Regions from separate parts of the Pseudomonas lurida genome, predicted to be linked through region 2. Evidence: predicted binding sites of a transcription regulator. Region 2 holds the regulator's gene; the other holds the start of a gene.

Region 1 (5,731 bases), 1.3 Mb from region 2:
AATCGATACCTTCGCGAATCAGGTCCACCGGGCGGTCGTTAAGGCCAATCTCCAACTCGATCTGCGGGTAGCGGGCCGTGAAGGTCGGCAAGGCCGGAATCACGATCAACCGCCCGATCCCCGAGGGCATGTCGATGCTCAAGGTGCCACGCGGGCTCTGGCGACTCGCGGAAAACACCGCCTCGGTTTCCTCCAGGTCAGACAGCAATTGCACGCAACGCTGGTAGTACGCGGCGCCGTCCAAGGTCGGGCTGACTTGCCGCGTGGTGCGCTGCAACAGTTGCACACCCAGGTGCGCTTCCAGCTGCTTGATCAGCACCGTTACCGAAGCGCGTGGCAATTGCAGGCTGTCGGCGGCCTTGGCGAAGCCACCCAGCTCGACGATCCGTGTAAACACGCGCATCGCATTGAAACGGTCCAAAGGCAGCTCCCTGAACGGATTGTTTAGATAATCTGAATAGTGTTAGTGCTTTTAGCCGGTTTATCTCGTTTTTGTCGAGCGCAACAATGCAGCCCTTCCCATCCAAGGAGCTGAACCCATGCACACCCGTCCACTCGGAACAAACGGCCCGCTCGTCTCAGCCATCGGCCTCGGCTGCATGGGCATGAGCGATTTCTACACGCCTGGCAGCGACACGCGCGAGGCCACCGCGACCTTGCACCGCGCGCTGGAGCTGGGCATCAACTTCTTCGACACCGCCGATATTTATGGGCCGCACACCAACGAGCAACTGATCGGCAAAGCCATCGCCGGCAAACGTGACCAGGTGTTCCTGGCCAGCAAATTCGGGATCGTGCGCGACTTGGCCAATCCCGCCCTGCGGGGTGTGAACGGCCGTCCCGACTACATCCGCAAGGCCATCGACGGCACCCTGCGCCGGCTCGGCGTGGAGACCCTCGACCTGTACTACCAGCACCGTATCGACCCGAATGTCGCCATTGAAGAAACCGTCGGCGCCATGGCCGAACTGGTGCAGCAGGGCAAGGTGCGTTACCTGGGCCTGAGCGAAGCTTCTGCCGCGACCCTGGAGCGCGCCCACAAAGTGCACCCGATCAGCGCGCTGCAAAGCGAGTACTCCCTGTGGAGTCGCGACCAGGAACACAACGGCTGTCTCGCTGCCTGCCAGCGCCTGGGCATCGCGTTTGTGCCCTACAGCCCACTGGGCCGTGGCTTTCTGACCGGTGCACTGAAAAGCCCGGACGACTTCGGTGACGATGATTACCGTCGGTTCAGCCCGCGCTTCCAGGGCGAGAACTTCGACAAAAACCTCGAACTGGTGAAGCAGGTGCAAGCACTCGCCGCTGACAAAGGCGTCAGCGCCGGGCAACTCGCGCTGGCCTGGGTATTGGCGCAGGGTGAGTTCATCATTCCGATTCCCGGCACCAAGCAGCGCAGATACCTGGAAGAAAACGCGGCGGCGGTGTCGATCAGCCTGAGCCAGGCGGAACTGGCGGCACTGGACGCAATCTTTCCGGTCGAGGCGACCGCCGGCTTGCGCTACCCCGAGGCCGTGATGGCGATGCTGAATATCTGAACCAAGGGAGCGCCCTCACCCGGCGCTCCTTTTTCTTGTACGGACGTACCTAAAGCTCCGCCTTCCCAAGCCGATAGCCCTACGAAGCTCTAACAAAGCCGCGTCGATAATAAACGCTTCGTAAGGACGGCCCCATGCCCACACTGCGCTCTATCCAAGCCCGCTATACCCTGTTTCTGGTGCTGTTCGTCCTGGTGTTATTTGTGTTGACCGTGGTGGGTATCGGCCAGTTGGTCGCGCCCACGTTGCGCCATACCGAAGAACAGGTGGTGCTCAACCGCATCGCGGAAGTCGCCGAACAGATCCAAGGCGAACTGAACAAGGTTCAGTCCCAGCAACGCACCATCACCCAGACCATCCCCTTGCTCGACAGCGATGCCATCGACAAAGTACTGCCGGGCCTGGTCGACCAGTATGGCGAACTGAAAGTCTTCGGGGGCGGGATCTGGCCGTTGCCCAACCAGCGGACGCCGGGGCGCAACAAGCACAGCACGTTCTGGCACCGTGATGCCTCGGGCAAGCTGGCCGTCAATACCTTCTGGAACAGCGACCCCGCCCCCAACTATTACGACCAGAGCTGGTACAAGGGCGGCCTGGCTTCACCCCGGGGTCAATGCGCCTGGGCCGCCGCCTACAAGGACGACGCCAGCCAGGAGCCACGCACCAACTGCGCCATGGCCATCCAGCGCGACGGCGTTCCCTACGGCGTCGCCACCATCGACGTGACGCTGGGCTTCTTCAATGACCTGGTCGCCAGTAAAGAGAAAGACATCGGCGGGCAAATGCTGATCGTCGAAGGTGACGGCAAGATCATCAGCAACAGCACGCGTATCAGCGGCCCGGTGGTGTTGAAGAACATCAGCGAACTCACCGGCACCTCGGCGTTCGCCAGCCAGGTCAGCAAAGCGCTGGCCCAGCGCGACCAGGCGCTGCAGCGCAGCGAGTTCGACAACCAGGGCGTGGCCAGCACCTTCTATATGCGCCCTATCAGTGGCACGCCGTGGTTCCTCGCCACCGCCCTGCCCACTTCGCTGATCACTGCCCAGCGCGATGACGTGCTCGGCACCCTCGCCTTGCTGCAAATCCCCATGGTGTTGCTGCTGGTGTTGCTCGCGGTGTATGCGATCCGCCAGCTGGTGCAGCGCATGAAATCGCTGAAAACCAATATCGACGCCCTCTCCGCTGGCGACGCCGACCTGACTCGGCGTATCACCATCCGCGCCGAAGACGAACTGGGTGCCATCGGTCACTCGGTGAACCGGTTTATCGTCTACCTGCAGAACATGATCGGCGAAGTCACCCAAGCCACCGGTGCCATGTCATCGAGCCTTGAGCAACTGCAGCGGACCTCGGCGCACACCAACCAGATTCTGGTGCGGCATGCCTCGGAGACCGATCAGACGGTCACCGCGATCACCGAAATGAGTTCCACGGCCGACACCGTTGCGCAAAACGCTGCCGAAACCGCTGCATTTACCCAGCGCGCGAACGAACATGCCGACCGTTCCCGCGTGGTCGTGGGCGAGGCCTCCAACAGCGTCAGCGCCTTGATCGGTGAAGTGTCCAGCGCCACCCACAGTGTGGAGAACATGCGCCAGGACGCCGCACGCATCACCGAAACCCTCGGCGTGATCGGCGCGATTGCCGGCCAGACCAACCTGCTTGCCCTCAATGCCGCGATCGAAGCCGCGCGTGCCGGCGAGCAAGGCCGTGGTTTTGCGGTGGTCGCCGATGAAGTCCGCGCGCTCGCGGCCCGCACCCAGGCCAGCACATCGCAGATCAACGACATGCTCACGCGCCTGACCGCGGGTGTCAGCTCTTCGGTCGCGGCCATGGAAAACACCCAGGCCAGCTGCCAGTCGGCGGCGGATGCCACGGCGCGGGTGAATACCGGGCTGGATGAGATGGCCGGCTCTGTCAGCCATATCAACAACCTCAGCACCCAGATCGCGACGGCCGCCGAACAGCAAAGCGCAGTGACCGAAGAGATCAACCGAAGCATGGTGCAGATCCGACAAATGGTCGAAGAGCTGGTGCAGAGCGGCCATGCCACTGAAACCAATACCCAGAGCCTGCTGGATGCCAATGGCCGGGTGATTGCCTTGATGGGGCGCTTTAAAGTCCGCTGATCAAAGGCCTGTGTACTCCCGTGCAAAGCGCGGGAGTCGGACTATTCTGACAGTTCGAAGACGCCACACAGGAGGTGTGCCATGCGCGCAGCCGAGCAGTCGGTCCGCTTGGAGCGGATCAGTCAGGAACGCTTTATCCAGGCCCCTATCGAAGCCGTTTACGACTACGTGACCCAACCGGATCGCTGGCACGAATGGCACCCCACGTCACTCAGCGCCGACACCGGCACCAGCGGTCCACTCCCGGCCGGCGCACGCTTCACCGAGTTCATCGACTTGCTGGGTGTGCGTGTACCCATGAGTTACCGTGTGCAGATCGCCCGACGCCCCGGCGAGTTCAAGACCGTGTTCACCTCCCTGGCCGTCGATGGCTCCATTCACTATTTCCTGTTGCCTCATCAAGGCGGCACGCTGTTCAAGCGCGTGTTGACCTATGAAACCGAACTGCAACTCGCCACCTTGCATGAACGCATGATTGAACTCTCGGCAGTTGCCCTGGGCCAGCTCAAGCATCGGCTGGAAAACCCGCCCTTCGTATAACTTTGAAACATTACCGGCACGCCCGCCTACCCGTAGGCACTGGCTTGCCGGCGATGACGCCGTCATGATCGCCGCCACCCAATGGCCATCTCCTGCACGCGAGTCCCCCATGAAAACCCCATTTCGGCTGGCCCTGCTGTCAGCCTTGCTCACCACCACCCTCGCCCAGGCCGCCGAGCTGATCCCCATCGATGTGCACCGCGACGCCAATTGCGGCTGCTGCAAAAAGTGGATCAGCCACCTGGAAAACAATGGTTTCGAAGTCAACGACCACGTCGAAACCGACATGAGTGCCGTCAAGCAACGCCTGGGCGTGGCTCCGCGCCTGGGCTCGTGCCACACCGCCGTAATCGACGGCAAGTTCGTTGAAGGCCATGTACCGGCCGAACAGGTGCTGGCCCTGCGCAAGCGCGACGACCTGTTGGGCGTTGCTGCGCCGGGCATGCCCATGGGCTCGCCGGGCATGGAAGTGCAAGGCCGCAGCGAAGCGTATCAAGTCATCGGCCTCACCCGTGAAGGCAACGATGTCGTGGTGGCTGAATACCCGGCGCAATGATCACAGGCTATCTGGGATTATTCTTCGCGGCGTTTGGCGCTGCGACCCTACTGCCACTGCAATCGGAAGCGGTGCTGGTCGGCCTGCTGCTCAGTGGCAATTACAACCTGTGGCTGTTGCTGGGGATTGCCACGCTGGGTAATGTGTTGGGCTCGGTGGTGAACTGGTGGCTGGGGCGCTGGGTGGAACATTTCAAGCAGCGCCGCTGGTTTCCGGTTAACGACAAGCAGTTGGAAAAAGCCCGCAACCATTACGAGCGCTGGGGGCACTGGACGTTATTACTCAGTTGGGTGCCGATCATTGGCGACCCGCTGACGCTGGTGGCCGGGGTGATGCGCGAGCCGATGTGGCGATTCCTGCTTCTGGTCACCCTGGCCAAAAGCGTGCGATATGGCGTGCTCGCCGCCGTGGCCTTGCAGTGGGTGTTAATCCCCACTTAATCCCCTCGCAACAGCATCCGAGCCACCCTTCCCGGAGCCCTGCCAATGCCTCTGATCCGCGCTTTTTGTGTCGCCGGCCTGCTTGCGGCCACTGCCGTCCCGGTGTTCGCCGCCTCCTACGGTCCCGAACTGCAAGGCTTTGATTACCCCTACCCGCTCAAGCATTTCGAGTTCCAGTCCCAAGGCAAGTCCCTGCAAATGGGCTACATGGATGTGCCGGCCAACGGCAAGCCAAACGGCCGCAACGTAGTGCTGATGCACGGCAAGAACTTCTGCGGCGCCACATGGGAAGGTTCGATCAAGGCCCTCAGCGACGCTGGCTACCGGGTGATCGCACCGGACCAGGTCGGGTTCTGTTCCTCCAGCAAGCCCGATCACTATCAATACAGCTTCCAACAACTGGCGAACAACACTCACCAACTGTTGGAAAAACTCGGCATTCAAAAAGCCACCCTCCTCGGCCACTCTACCGGCGGCATGCTCGCCACGCGTTACGCACTGATGTACCCCGACCAAACCGAACAGTTGGCC
Region 2 (6,384 bases):
AGCCAAGTCGCGCCGCCTGGAAGTGGCCCAGGAGGCCGAGTTCTATGGCTCCATGGACGGTGCCAGTAAATTCGTGCGCGGTGACGCCATCGCCGGCCTGCTGATCCTGTTCATCAACCTCATCGGCGGCATGGCGGTGGGTATCTTCCAGCACGGCATGACCTTCGGCGATGCCGGCAAGGTCTATGCGTTGCTGACCATTGGTGACGGTTTAGTGGCGCAATTGCCATCACTGTTGTTATCTACAGCAGCGGCGATCATGGTGACCCGTGCTTCGGGCTCCGAAGACATGGGCAAGCAGATCAGCCGGCAGATGTTTGCCTCGCCCAAGGCCCTGGCCGTGGCGGCGGGCATCATGGCCATCATGGGGATCGTGCCGGGCATGCCCCATGTGTCGTTCCTGAGCATGGCGGCCATGGCGGGCGGCGGTGCGTACCTGTTCTGGAAAAAGCAGAATGCGGTCAAGGTCCAGGCCCAGCAAGAGATTGCGCGCCAGCAGGAACTGCTGCCATCCCCGGCTCGCGCCCAGGAAACCAAAGAGCTTGGCTGGGATGACGTCACCCCGATCGACATGATCGGCCTGGAAGTCGGCTACCGCCTCATCCCGCTGGTGGACCGTAACCAGGGCGGCCAATTGCTCGCGCGGATCAAGGGCGTACGCAAGAAGCTGTCCCAGGACCTGGGCTTCCTGATGCCCACCGTGCATATCCGCGACAACCTCGACCTGGCGCCGAGCGCCTACCGCCTGACCCTGATGGGCGTGATCCTGGCCGAAGCCGAGATCTACCCGGACCGCGAGCTGGCGATCAACCCCGGCCAGGTGTTCGGTAGCCTCAACGGCATTACCGCCAAAGATCCGGCTTTTGGCCTGGACGCGGTGTGGATCGAAATCAGCCAGCGCAGCCAGGCACAGTCGCTGGGCTACACCGTGGTGGACGCCAGCACCGTGGTCGCCACCCACCTCAACCAGATTCTGTACAAGCACTCCCACGAGCTGATCGGGCACGAGGAAGTCCAGCAATTGATGGGTTTGCTCGCCAAAGCCTCGCCAAAACTCGCCGAAGAACTGGTGCCGGGCGTGCTGTCGCTGTCGCAGTTGCTCAAGGTGTTGCAGGCGTTGCTGGCCGAGCAGGTGCCGGTACGCGACATTCGCAGCATTGCCGAGGCTATCGCCAACAACGCCGCCAAGAGTCAAGATACTGCCGCCCTGGTGGCCGCGGTGCGCGTCGGATTGTCGCGCGCAATCGTCCAAAGCATTGTAGGGATTGACTCCGAGCTGCCTGTTATCACCTTGGAGCCAAGGTTGGAACAAATATTGCTCAATAGTATTCAGAAGGCGGGACAAGGCCAGGAAGAGGGCGTCCTGCTGGAGCCAAGCATGGCTGAAAAGCTGCAGCGCTCGTTGATCGACGCTGCACAGCGCCAGGAAATGCAGGGCCAACCGGTGATTCTGCTGGTGGCCGGCCCAGTCCGGGCGATGTTGTCGCGGTTTGGACGCCTGGCAGTACCGAATTTGCACGTTTTGGCTTATCAGGAAATTCCTGACAACAAGCAAGTGACTATCGTCGCGACAGTAGGGCCCAACGGCTGAGGGTAGTGGGTTATGCAAGTTAAGCGTTTTTTCGCCGCCGATATGCGTCAGGCCATGAAACTGGTTCGTGATGAGTTGGGCGCCGACGCCGCGATTATTGGTAACCGTCGTATTGCCGGCGGTGTCGAGCTGACGGCTGCCCTGGATTACACGCCTTCGGCCTTGGCGCCACGCGTGCCGAACATGGAGCTCGAAGACGAGCTGCGCAAGACTGCGTCGCGGATTGTCTCGGCCCAGGCTGAACTGAGCATGCGTGGCGACAGCGATGCCACCACCAATCGCCAATTGTTCGCCGGCTTGCCGCTGACCGCGGCCGAGCCGCTGGTCGAACCTACGTTCAAGGAGCCGCCGCGCCCTGCTGCGCCTGCTCCGGCGCCGGCTGTCGACCCGCGTGTGTTCGACTCGATGCGTTTTGAACTCAATGGCCTGCGCGAACTGCTGGAAGTGCAGCTCGGCTCGCTGGCCTGGACGCAACTGCAAGGCAGCAAGCCGCAACAGGCCAACCTGTGGCGTCGCCTGCAACGCATCGGCCTGTCCGGCCCGTTGTCCCGCGACCTGTTGGCCCTGACCACTGAAATCGAAGAGCCGCGCCAGGCCTGGCGCATGTTGCTGGCCCACCTGGCGCGGATGATTGCCACCCCGGAAATCGAACCGTTGGAAGAGGGCGGTGTGATCGCCATGGTCGGCCCTGCCGGCATGGGCAAGACCACCACCCTGGCCAAGCTGGCGGCCCGCTACGTGCTCAAGTACGGCGCGCAGAATATCGCGCTGGTGAGCATGGACAGTTATCGTATCGGTGCCCAGGAGCAACTCAAGACCCTGGGCCGGATCCTCAATGTGTCGGTGACCCATGTCGACCCGGGCCAGTCCCTGGCCAACGCCCTCGACCCACTGCTGCGCAAGCGCGTGGTGCTGATCGATACTGCGGGCCTGCAAGCCAGCGATCCGGCGTTGCGCATGCAACTGGAAAGCCTGGCTGGGCGTGGCATCCGGTCAAAGAATTACCTGGTGCTTGCAACCACCAGCCAGAAACAGGTTCTTACCGCTGCTTATCATAGTTACAAGCGTTGTGGCCTGGCCGGTTGCATCCTTACCAAGCTCGATGAAACCGCGAGCCTGGGCGAGGTGCTGAGCCTGGCTATCAGTCATGAATTACCGGTCGCCTACCTGACCGACGGCCCGCGGATCCCGGATGATCTGCATCTGCCGCGCCGTCATCAGTTGGTCAGCCGTGCAGTCAGTGTGCAAATGCAAGACGAGCCTAGCGAGGAAGCGATGGCCGATATGTTCGCCGACCTTTACCACAGCCCGGCAAAGCGGGTGGGTTGAGTCAGGATGAACACCGTGAAATGTATCTACATCGATGGTCTGCAAGCGATTCACGCGGCCAAGCCATGTAGCCTGCGTCTAAGCAAGACAAGGTAAAGAAATAAAATGGGCAGCATGCATCCCGTACAGGTGATCGCGGTGACCGGCGGCAAAGGTGGCGTCGGGAAAACTAACGTGTCAGTGAATTTGTCCCTGGCCCTGGCAGAGCTTGGCCGTCGCGTCATGCTGCTGGATGCTGACCTGGGGCTGGCGAACGTCGACGTTCTGCTGGGGCTGACGCCCAAACACACCCTTGCCGATGTGATCGAAGGCCGCTGTGAGCTGCGCGATGTGCTGCTGCAGGGCCCCGGTGGCATACGCATCGTGCCAGCGGCTTCCGGCACCCAGAGCATGGTGCACCTGAGCCCGGCGCAGCATGCCGGCCTGATCCAGGCATTCAGTGATATCGGTGACAACCTCGACGTGCTGGTGATCGACACCGCCGCCGGGATCGGCGAGTCCGTGGTCAGCTTCGTGCGCGCCGCGCAGGAAGTCTTGTTGGTGGTCTGTGATGAACCCACCTCGATCACCGACGCCTACGCCCTGATCAAACTGCTTAACCGTGACTACGGCATGAACCGCTTCCGCGTGCTGGCCAACATGGCCCAGAGCCCGCAGGAAGGACGCAACCTGTTCGCCAAGTTGACCAAGGTCACGGATCGGTTCCTCGATGTCGCCTTACAATACGTCGGCGCAGTTCCCTACGACGAGTGTGTGCGCAAGGCTGTGCAAAAGCAGCGTGCAGTCTACGAAGCGTTCCCTCGTTCCAAATGCGCATTGGCGTTCAAGGCTATTGCCCAGAAGGTCGATACCTGGCCGTTGCCCGCCAACCCTCGGGGGCATCTGGAGTTTTTCGTCGAGCGATTGGTGCATCAGACGAGCGCAGGACCGGTGCTATGACAGCCAGCGGCTACAACCTTTACAAGAAATCGGCACGTGACAGCCAGGGTGAATTGATCGAGCGCTATGCGCCCCTGGTCAAGCGCATCGCCTATCACTTGCTGGCACGCCTGCCCGCCAGCGTCCAGGTCGAAGACCTGATCCAGGCGGGCATGATCGGCCTGCTCGAAGTGTCGACCAAATACGACGCGAGCAAGGGCGCGAGTTTCGAAACGTATGCGGGTATCCGTATCCGTGGCGCGATGCTCGATGAAGTGCGTAAAGGTGACTGGGCGCCGCGTTCGGTACATCGCAATACACGCATGGTCAGTGACGCAATTCGCGCAATTGAAGCAAAAACCGGTCGCGACGCTAAAGATCACGAAGTTGCGGCCGAACTCCAATTGAGTCTCGACGATTACTACGGGATTTTGAACGATACCTTGGGCAGCCGCCTGTTCAGTTTCGACGACCTCTTGCAGGACGGCGAGCACGAAGGGCTGCACGAGGACGGCGCGAGTGCTCATATGGAGCCATCGCGTGACCTGGAAGATGAGCGTTTCCAGGGGGCGTTGGCGGATGCGATTGCCAATTTGCCGGAGCGTGAGCGACTGGTGTTGGCGCTGTACTACGACGAAGAGCTGAACCTCAAGGAAATCGGTGAGGTCCTGGGCGTCAGCGAGTCGCGGGTCAGCCAGTTGCACAGCCAGTGCGCAGCCCGCTTGCGGGGGCGTTTGGGAGAGTGGCGAGCGCGCTGACAGGCAGTGTGGGGACACTGCAGACGATACCGCGAGGGCGACCAGCCTTCGCGGTTTCGACCCGTGGTGCCCCCGGCAGTCCTTTTTGTGTAATGCCTGTTGATTGAAATGGCGCGTCCAGGTGCTGGGCGCGTTTAAGACTGCTTGGAGGTCGAATTGGACAAGAACATGAAAATCCTCATCGTTGATGACTTCTCAACGATGCGGCGGATCATAAAAAACCTGTTGCGTGACCTTGGGTTCACTAACACGGTCGAGGCGGATGACGGCATTACGGCGATTCCGATCCTCAACAGCGGGAGCATCGACTTTCTGGTAACAGACTGGAACATGCCGGGCATGACCGGTATCGACTTGCTGCGCCACGTGCGCGCTGACGAAAAGCTGCGCAGCCTGCCTGTGCTGATGGTAACCGCCGAAGCCAAGCGTGAGCAGATCATCGAAGCCGCCCAAGCCGGGGTTAACGGTTACGTGGTCAAGCCATTCACTGCATTGGCCTTGAAAGAGAAGATCGAAAAAATCTTCGAACGCATCCACGGCTAATGCCATCGCGGGGGAGCTATGGAGCATAAAGAAACGTCACAGGGAGACTTCGAGTCGACCCTGAAAAAGCATGCTCACCAATTGGTCGAAAGCCTTGAAAGAGGCCAGTTCGGCGACGCGGTGCAGTTAATCCATGAGCTCAACCAGACCCGTGACCGCGGCCTGTACCAGGAAGTGGGCAAGCTCACGCGCGAGCTGCACAGTGCAATCGTCAATTTCCAGATTGACCCGCACATGCCCCAGGCCGAAGAAATCTCCCAGATCACGGATGCCACCGAACGCCTGTCCTACGTGGTCAGGCTGACTGAGGCGGCGGCCAACCGCACCATGGACCTGGTGGAAAACGCCACGCCTCTGGTCAATGGCATGGCCACTGAAGCCCAGGCCCTCAGCGTTGACTGGGGCCGTTTCATGCGCCGTGAAGTGGGGGCTGAAGAGTTTCGTGAGCTGGCGCGCCGGGTCGAAGGGTTCTTGTCACGCAGTGAGCAGGAAAACCGCACGGTTTCCAGCAACCTCAACGACATTCTGCTCGCCCAGGATTACCAGGACCTCACCGGTCAGGTGATCAAGCGTGTGACCCAGTTGGTCACCGAAGTGGAAAGCAACTTGCTCAAATTGGTGCTTATGGCAGGCCAGGTTGACCGTTTTGCCGGCATTGAACATGACCGCGAAGCGATCCTCTCGGAAAAAGATCCACAAAAACATCTCGCCAAGGGTGAAGGTCCGCAGATTCATGCCGATAAACGTGAAGACGTTGTGTCAGGTCAGGATGACGTAGATGACCTGTTATCCAGTTTAGGCTTCTAAGGAGCACCCACATGAGCTTCGGCGCCGATGAAGAAATCCTTCAGGATTTCCTTGTAGAGGCCGGCGAAATTTTAGAGCAACTGTCCGAACAACTGGTCGAGCTGGAAAGCCGCCCGGATGATGCGAACCTGCTCAATGCAATTTTTCGCGGTTTTCACACTGTAAAAGGGGGCGCCGGCTTCCTCCAGCTCCATGAGCTGGTGGAGTGCTGCCACATCGCCGAGAACGTGTTCGACATCCTGCGCAAGGGTGAGCGGCACGTTGACTCGGAGTTGATGGACGTGATTCTCGAAGCACTGGACGCGGTCAACGGCATGTTCGGCGAAGTCCGCGAACGTGCCCCGATCACTGCGGCCACGCCGGAGCTGCTAGCCGCCCTGGCGCGCTACGCAGAGCCTGCCGACTTATCGGCTGCGCCGGTGGCTGAAGCTGCGCCGG

What was found. Region 2 encodes FliA, which starts transcription of late flagellar genes. Its sites were predicted from a motif close to CTAAAGTTTNNNNNNNNNNNGCCGNTAA; they were not measured.
Region 1: ATH90_RS14480 (methyl-accepting chemotaxis protein) is a predicted target of FliA. The motif match lies at 1,585-1,612, and genes of this name have one in related genera.

The regions. Positions count from the first base shown of each region.
Region 1 covers NZ_PDJB01000001.1:3,216,517-3,222,247, forward strand. Annotated here, with positions in the region: gene ATH90_RS14470 (LysR family transcriptional regulator) at 1-421, opposite strand, end outside; gene ATH90_RS14475 (aldo/keto reductase) at 540-1,535, shown strand; gene ATH90_RS14480 (methyl-accepting chemotaxis protein) at 1,670-3,664, shown strand; gene ATH90_RS14485 (SRPBCC family protein) at 3,746-4,204, shown strand; gene ATH90_RS14490 (DUF411 domain-containing protein) at 4,314-4,760, shown strand; gene ATH90_RS14495 (YqaA family protein) at 4,757-5,200, shown strand; gene ATH90_RS14500 (alpha/beta fold hydrolase) at 5,246-5,731, shown strand, end outside.
Region 2 covers NZ_PDJB01000001.1:4,492,904-4,499,287, reverse strand. Annotated here, with positions in the region: gene flhA (flagellar biosynthesis protein FlhA) at 1-1,591, shown strand, start outside; gene flhF (flagellar biosynthesis GTPase FlhF) at 1,604-2,920, shown strand; gene fleN (flagellar synthesis regulator FleN) at 3,026-3,859, shown strand; gene fliA (RNA polymerase sigma factor FliA) at 3,856-4,596, shown strand; gene ATH90_RS20270 (chemotaxis response regulator CheY) at 4,765-5,139, shown strand; gene ATH90_RS20265 (protein phosphatase CheZ) at 5,158-5,946, shown strand; gene ATH90_RS20260 (chemotaxis protein CheA) at 5,958-6,384, shown strand, end outside.